Regions from separate parts of the Pseudoflavonifractor hominis genome, predicted to be linked through region 3. Evidence: predicted binding sites of a transcription regulator. Region 3 holds the regulator's gene; each other region holds the start of a gene.
The links. Region 3 encodes LexA, which represses DNA repair genes until DNA is damaged. Its sites were predicted from a motif close to CNAACANNTGTTNG; they were not measured.
Positions count from the first base shown of each region.

Region 1: a site for LexA is predicted at 1,260-1,273, ahead of dinB (DNA polymerase IV). Genes of this name have one in related genera too.
Region 2: a site for LexA is predicted at 1,272-1,285, ahead of H8S34_RS11185 (putative DNA modification/repair radical SAM protein). Genes of this name have one in related genera too.

Region 1 is NZ_JACOPR010000001.1:100,935-103,197, forward strand. Features, by position in the region: gene pheT (phenylalanine--tRNA ligase subunit beta) at 1-192, shown strand, start outside; gene H8S34_RS00500 (IreB family regulatory phosphoprotein) at 320-568, shown strand; gene H8S34_RS00505 (nitroreductase family protein) at 689-1,207, shown strand; gene dinB (DNA polymerase IV) at 1,329-2,263, shown strand, end outside.
Region 2 is NZ_JACOPR010000007.1:28,213-30,475, reverse strand. Features, by position in the region: gene H8S34_RS11185 (putative DNA modification/repair radical SAM protein) at 1-1,227, opposite strand, end outside; gene H8S34_RS11180 (rubrerythrin family protein) at 1,374-1,979, shown strand; lysine riboswitch at 2,169-2,263, shown strand, end outside.
Region 3 is NZ_JACOPR010000002.1:423,387-425,649, forward strand. Features, by position in the region: gene H8S34_RS04790 (exodeoxyribonuclease III) at 1-368, opposite strand, end outside; gene H8S34_RS04795 (permease of phosphate ABC transporter) at 372-608, opposite strand; gene H8S34_RS04800 (methylated-DNA--[protein]-cysteine S-methyltransferase) at 605-1,063, opposite strand; gene lexA (transcriptional repressor LexA) at 1,067-1,684, opposite strand; gene H8S34_RS04810 (MarR family winged helix-turn-helix transcriptional regulator) at 1,952-2,263, shown strand, end outside.

The sequences.
Region 1 (2,263 bases), on a different contig from region 3:
AAGGGTCTGCTCAAGGAGGTCACCCTCTTTGATATCTACCGCGGCAAGGGCGTAGACGAGGGCAAGAAATCGGTGGCCTTCAGCCTGGTCCTCCGTGCCGATGACCGCTCCCTCACCGCCGAGGAGGCCGACGCCGATGTGGCCGCCATCCTGAAGGCCCTGGAAACCGAGCTGGGCGCCGTGCTCCGCTGAACAGAATAAACCGCCTTCTATTCCACAAACTACTTCTTAATGTTTCGTGAATTTTGGTCTGGCCCCTTTACACTCCGCGTTTTTTCAGTTAAAATAGGGGACAGAAGCATAAGGAGGTGTGATTGTCATGCATACGGATTATACACGCAGATTCAGTCTCAATTATGAGAAGGATCAGGAGATCAAGGACATTCTGACCTCTGTCTATAATTCTCTGCAGGAAAAAGGGTATAACCCCATCAATCAGATCGTGGGTTACATCCTCTCGGAAGATCCCACTTATATCACCAACTATAACAATGCCCGTGCGCTGATCCGCAAGCTGGATCGGGACGAGCTTCTTCAGGAGCTGGTGAAGCAGTATCTCAATAGCTGAGCAGACGGAGGGTCCGGTTTTACCGGGCCCTCCGAGATTTTTATTTGCATTTTGCAGAAAAAAGGTATAAAATGGATGTATCTAAATGCGGCACTGCCGCTTCTGTCATGAGGTGATTGTATGGAATTCTTTGAAACTGTTGCCAAGCGTTACAGCCACCGGACGCCCTTTTTGGACCAGCCCGTGCCAGACGCCGATGTCCGCAAGATCGTAGAGGCCGGTATTCAGGCCCCCTCCGGTCAGAATTGCCAGACCACGTCCTTCGTGGTGGTCACCGATCCCGACCTGCGCAAGCGCATCTCCGAGGTCCTCTCCACCCCCGCCACCCAGACGGCTCCCGTCATCCTGGTGGTGCTGAGTGAGCACGTGGTGGCCCCCTGCGGTATGGCCTTCGAGGTGGAGGATTATGCCGCCTCCGTGGAGAATATGCTCCTGGCCGCCACCGCCCTGGGCTATGCCACCGTCTGGATGGACGGCATGACCAAGGCCCCCGCCGCCTGTGCGGCCATCGCTTCCCTCCTCCACGTTCCCGAGGGAAAAACGGTGCGTACCATTCTCCCCCTGGGCGTTCCCGCCGAGGGGGGTGAGCCCAAGCCCCGCAAGTCCTTTGAGGAGCGGGCCCACTACAACCAGTTCTAAGATCCAGACGCCGGTCCCCCTAAAAAGGGACCGGCGTCTCTTTTTTTGTTATAGAACATTCGTTTGACATAGGACACGGAATCTCTTATAATAGAATCCAGAACAACAAGGGGGGAGCGCCATGGACCGGGTCATTCTGCACTGTGATCTCAATAGCTTCTACGCCTCGGTGGAGCTTCTGGACCACCCGGAGCTCCGGGAAAAACCGGTGGCCGTCTGCGGCGATCCGGAGAGCCGCCACGGAATCATCCTGGCCAAAAATGAGCCCGCCAAGCGCTTCCAGGTCCGGACCGCCGAGACCATCTGGCAGGCCAGGCGCAAATGTCCCCAGCTCATCCTCCTCCCCGCCCACCGGGAAAAATACCGGCACTTTTCCCGGGCCGTCAACGCCATCTATGAGCGCTATACCGATCTGGTGGAACCCTTCAGCATTGACGAGAGCTGGCTGGACATGACGGGCTCCCTCCACCTCTTTGGCGGCGACGGAAAGGCGGTGGCCGATGAGATCCGCTCCGTGGTCCGCCGGGAGACCGGGCTCACCCTCTCGGCAGGGGTCTCCTTCAACAAGATCTTTGCCAAAATGGGGAGCGACTACCGGAAACCGGACGCCACCACCGTCATCTCCCCCGAAAATTTCCGCACGCTGCTCTGGCCCCTCCCGGTCACCGATCTCATCTTTGTGGGCCGGGCCGCCGCCCGGACCCTGGAGCAGTACGGCGTACACACCATCGGGGATCTGGCCCAATTTGACCGGGAGGCTCTGGTGCGAGTCCTGGGCCGTCAGGGCGTGACCCTTCACGCCTATGCCAGCGGCCGGGAGCACAGTCCCGTGGTCCCGCTGCGGGATATGCCGCCCCCCAAGTCAGTGGGCAACGGCATCACCTTCCCCCACAATCTGGTGGGCTGGGAGGAGCTCCGCTCCGGACTGGCCCTCCTGTGCGACAGCGTGGCCGGACGGCTGCGGGAGGTGGGTCTCAAGTGTACCACCGTCCAGATCACGATCCGGGACCCCTCCTTCCGGGACATCTGCCGCCAGAGCCGGCTGAACGCCCCCAC
Region 2 (2,263 bases), on a different contig from region 3:
GGTCTGGAGCAGCATCGGGCGCTCCTGGGCGGCCAGATGGCCCAGGATCCGGTCGGGCCGCACCCGCAGTCCGTCCAGCATCTTTCCCCCGCAGGTGAGGAAATACTGGGCCCGCTTCAGCACTACGCCCAGCCGCTTCAGGCCTTCAAAGGAGAGGGGGCCTGCCCGCCGGGCGGTCAGGATCCGCCGGGCGCTCTTCACGCCCACTCCGGGCACCCGGAGGAGGGCCTCATAGTCGGCGGTGCGGACCTCCACCGGAAAAAAGTCCATGTGCCGCAGGGCCCAGGTACACTTGGGGTCCACTCTGGGGTCCAGATTAGGATGAGACTCGTCCAGCAGCTCCTCCGCCCGGAAGTGATAGAAGCGCAGCAGCCAGTCGGCCTGGTAGAGCCGGTGTTCCCGCAGCAGGGGCGGGCGAAAGCTCTGGGGAGCGGGGAGAAGGCGGCTGTTGGACACAGGCATATAGGCCGAGTAAAAGACCCGCTTGAGCTGATAGCGGTCGTACAGCCCCTGAGTGAGGGAGAGGATGTGCCGGTCGCTCTCCGGGGTGGCGCCGATGATCATCTGAGTGGACTGGCCGGCCGGGGCAAACCGGGGCGCACCCCGGTACTGCGTCAGCTCCTGGCGGGAGTGGGCGATGGAATCCCGGATCTGGGCCATGGGGGAGAGGATGGCCGTCTTGGCCTTGTCCGGGGCCAAAAGGGCCAGACTCTGCTCAGAGGGAAGCTCAATGTTCACACTGAGCCGGTCGGAGAGCAGGCCCAGCCGGTGGGTGAGCAGAGGGTCGGCCCCCGGAATGGCCTTTGCATGGATATATCCGCCAAAGCCGTACTCCCGCCGCAGCAGGGTAAGGGTCTCGATCATGCGCTCGGTGGTATAGTCCGCATCCCGGAGCACGGCCGAGGAGAGAAAGAGCCCCTCAATGTAGTTGCGCCGGTAAAAGCCTATGGTGAGCTCGCACAGCTCCCGGGGCGTAAAGGAGGCCCGGGGCACGTCGTTGGAGCGGCGGTTCACGCAGTATTGACAGTCGTAGGCGCAGACATTGGTCAGGAGCACCTTGAGCAGGGAGATACACCGTCCGTCCGCCGAAAAAGAGTGACAGCAGCCCGACGCCATGGTACTGCCCAGCTTCCCGGGGCGGCCGCCCCGGCTCAGCCCGCTGGAGGTGCAGGCGGCGTCATATTTGGCCGCATCGGCCAGGATGGTCAGTTTGTCCATAAGCTCCACAGGAATCCCTCCAAAATAGAACTGATGTACGAACATATTAGCATCGAACAGATGTTTTGTCAATGGAAAAACATGGTGTGCATGGGGGTATAAGGGGTGGAGGCAAGGGGGATACTGGAGGCAGCCTAAAACAAGGAGTGATTACCATGGAATGGACAGACAGTGAGACCAGGCATCATCTGATGCAGGCCTTTTTTATGGAGAGTCAGGCCCACAGCCGCTATGCCTTTGCCGCCCTTCAGGCCGAGCAGGGAGGTCTGGAGGTGGTACGGCGGAGCTTTGCCGCTGCAGCCGCCCAGGAGGAGGTCCATGCCAGGGCCTTTTACCGTCTCCTGGCCCCCTGTGCCGGGCAGATCCTGCCGCTGGAGGGCTGCTGTGCTGTAAGTGGAGGCGGGGGGATTTCGGCTATGCTCCGGGAGGCGGGGCAGAGTGAGCGGGAGGAATTTCAGCGCCCCTATACCCGGTGGGCCGAGGCGGCCCGGAGGGAGGGCTGTCCGGAGGCGGGGGCCCTCTTTGCCGCCGTGGCGGGGGCGGAGGGCCTCCACGGGGAGACCTTTGACCGTCTGGCCCAGGCGCTGGAGGACGGATGCCTCTTTGTGGCAGAGGAACCGGTAGAGTGGGTCTGTCTGGAGTGCGGCCATGTCCTGTGGAGCCGGGGGGCCCCGGCCCGATGTCCCGTGTGTTCCCGGCCCCAGGGATATTTCTGCCGCCGGGAGCACGGACCGTCCGCTGTGGATGGACAACATATCTAAAAAACCGATACAGAACAGGAGTGTTATGCGTTAAAGTGACAAAGGAACGGGACACTTTCCCAAAAACATACCAATAAATACCGAATTATGGAGAAATGGGGGCAAAAAAGAGAAAAAGAGGGGCTTGACAGAGACAATTTCGGGGTGTAAAATACAGCCCAAGAACCAATTGTCGCGGGGTAACCCCGCTGCAAGGATAGAGGCGCGAAACAGCAAGAGTATCCGGTATCCACGGGCAGAGCACCCCGCCGGAGAAAGGGCGTTTCGCCGAAGGGCCGGACCTT
Region 3 (2,263 bases):
TCCCACTCCATGCGGTAGGCAAGGCGGGTCAGCTCCCTCTGGGCGTTAGGGGTATAGCAGCACACCAGGAAGAAGTCCTCGTACTCGGCGGTGATGACCCGCCCCTCCGTGTCGTGCTCCGGCATGCCGATGCCGTAGGTGACAGAAAGCGGCTCCTTCCGGGTAAACACGGCGGTACCGGAATAGCCCTTTTTCTCCGCCGAGTTCCAGTACTGATGATAGCCCGGCAGCTCCAGTTCAATCTGATGGGGCTGGAGCTTGGTCTCCTGCAGGCAGACCACATCCGCGTCCGCCTGGTGGAAAAAGTCCAGAAAGCCCTTGCCCAGGCAGGCGCGCAGTCCGTTGACGTTCCAGGAAATCAGTTTCAAAGATCAGTCCTCCCGCCCGCTCAGGGCACGGCCCAGGTGGGGCAGAAAACGCAGCACCAGGGGAATATAGGCGGCCACAAAGAGGACCGCCGCCCCCAGCGCGGCCCACTTGCGCCCCCGCTTGGGAACGGCCAGGCCCAGCAGCATTCCCATGGCGCACAGGCAGAACTTGACCAGGGCCATGTCTCTCCAGTCCATCTCGGCAATACAGGCATTTCCGGCTTCCAGCAGACGTTTCATCGTGCTCCCTCCAGTTCCAGTAGTTTTTCTTTCAGGTCCAGCCCCCCGCCGTAGCCGGTGAGCTTCCCCGATGCGCCGATTACTCGGTGGCAGGGGATGAAAATGGGCAGGGGATTGCGGTGATTGGCCTGCCCTACGGCCCGCACCGCCTTGGGCTTTCCGATCCCGGCGGCCACCTGGGCATAGGAGCGGGTCTCGCCGTAGGGGATGCGCCTCAGCTCGGCCCAGACGGCCTGCTGAAAGGGGGTTCCCATGGGGTCCAGGGGCAGGTCAAAGGAGCGCCGCTCCCCCCGCAGATAGGCCAGGATCTCGTCACGGCCCTTCGAGAGCAGGGGCGTCTCCCGGCTGACCAGGCGCGGGATCCCCTCTCCGGGGAGGAAGAGGCGAGTCAGCGCGCCGCTCTCCTCCGCCAGGGCCATCTGCCCCAACGGCGTATCAAACACCAGGAATTCCATGGCTTAATACCGCCGCACCACGGCCACTACTTTCCCCAGGATCTGGGCAAAGGTGCCATCAATGGGCTCGTAGTCCGGGTTCTCCGGCATGAGCCAGGTCTTTCCATCCTTCCGGCGGAGGGTCTTGACCGTGGCCTCATCCTCAAAGAGGGCCACCACGATCTCGCCGCTGCGGCACTCCTGCTGCCGGTGGACCACCACCAGGTCCCCGGGGAGGATGCCCGCACGGAGCATGGATTCTCCCCGCACCCGCAGGGCAAAATACTCCCCGGCGCGGCCGCCGGTATCAAAGGTGAGATAATCCTCCACGCACTCCTCGGCCAGAATGGGCGCGCCGGCCGCCACATTGCCCACCACGGGCACCCGGTCGGGCCGGGGATCCAGCTCCTCCAGGACCGGATGGGCGGGCGCGCCCACCACGGTGATGGCCCGGGTCTTGCCCTCGGCCTTCGTGATGAGTCCCGCCCCTTCCAGTCCTTTCAGGTGGAAGTGGACGGTGGAGGGGGACTTGAGTCCCACTTCTTCGCCGATCTCCCGCACCGACGGGGGATACCCGTGCTCGGCCTGGAAGGCGATGATAAATTCATAAATCTGCTGTTGCTTGGGGGAAAGCGCCTTCATGGCAGGTCCCTCCTGTTCTATTCGACTGCTCCCCGCACCGATGCGGGGAGAACCTAAATCCTTATCTGGTGCTATTTTATCATACCCCCACCCAAAACGCAAACGTGCGTTCTAAGCGTCTCGGTTTGGGCAGCCCTTTGGTTGTCATAAAATTTTTACAATTTTTTGGTTGACAAATCGATTTTGCCTCCGTAAAATAAGTAAGCCCCCTAATCATTAGTATGCTGATGATCTGGGACTCTTTCACCGGACGGGAGGTGATCTCGATTGAAACCCAACTGTAAAATGCCTGGTATCCTGTTTCACGCCCTGCACCGGGCCCATCAGAAACGGGCTCAGGCACAGCTCAACGCCGGCGGTCTGGAGGATCTGGGTTCTCCTCCCATGCTCTTTCTGATCCGCCACTGGAGCGAGCAGGGGAAGCTGGCCTCTCAGAAAGAATTGGCCGATGCCCTGCACGTCACGCCGGCCACCGTGGCCATGTCCCTCAAATCCCTGGAGCGGAGCGGATATGTGGAAAAGAGGGGAGACCCCTCCGACCAGCGGTGCAAGCGGATCGCGATCACCCCAAAGGGGAGC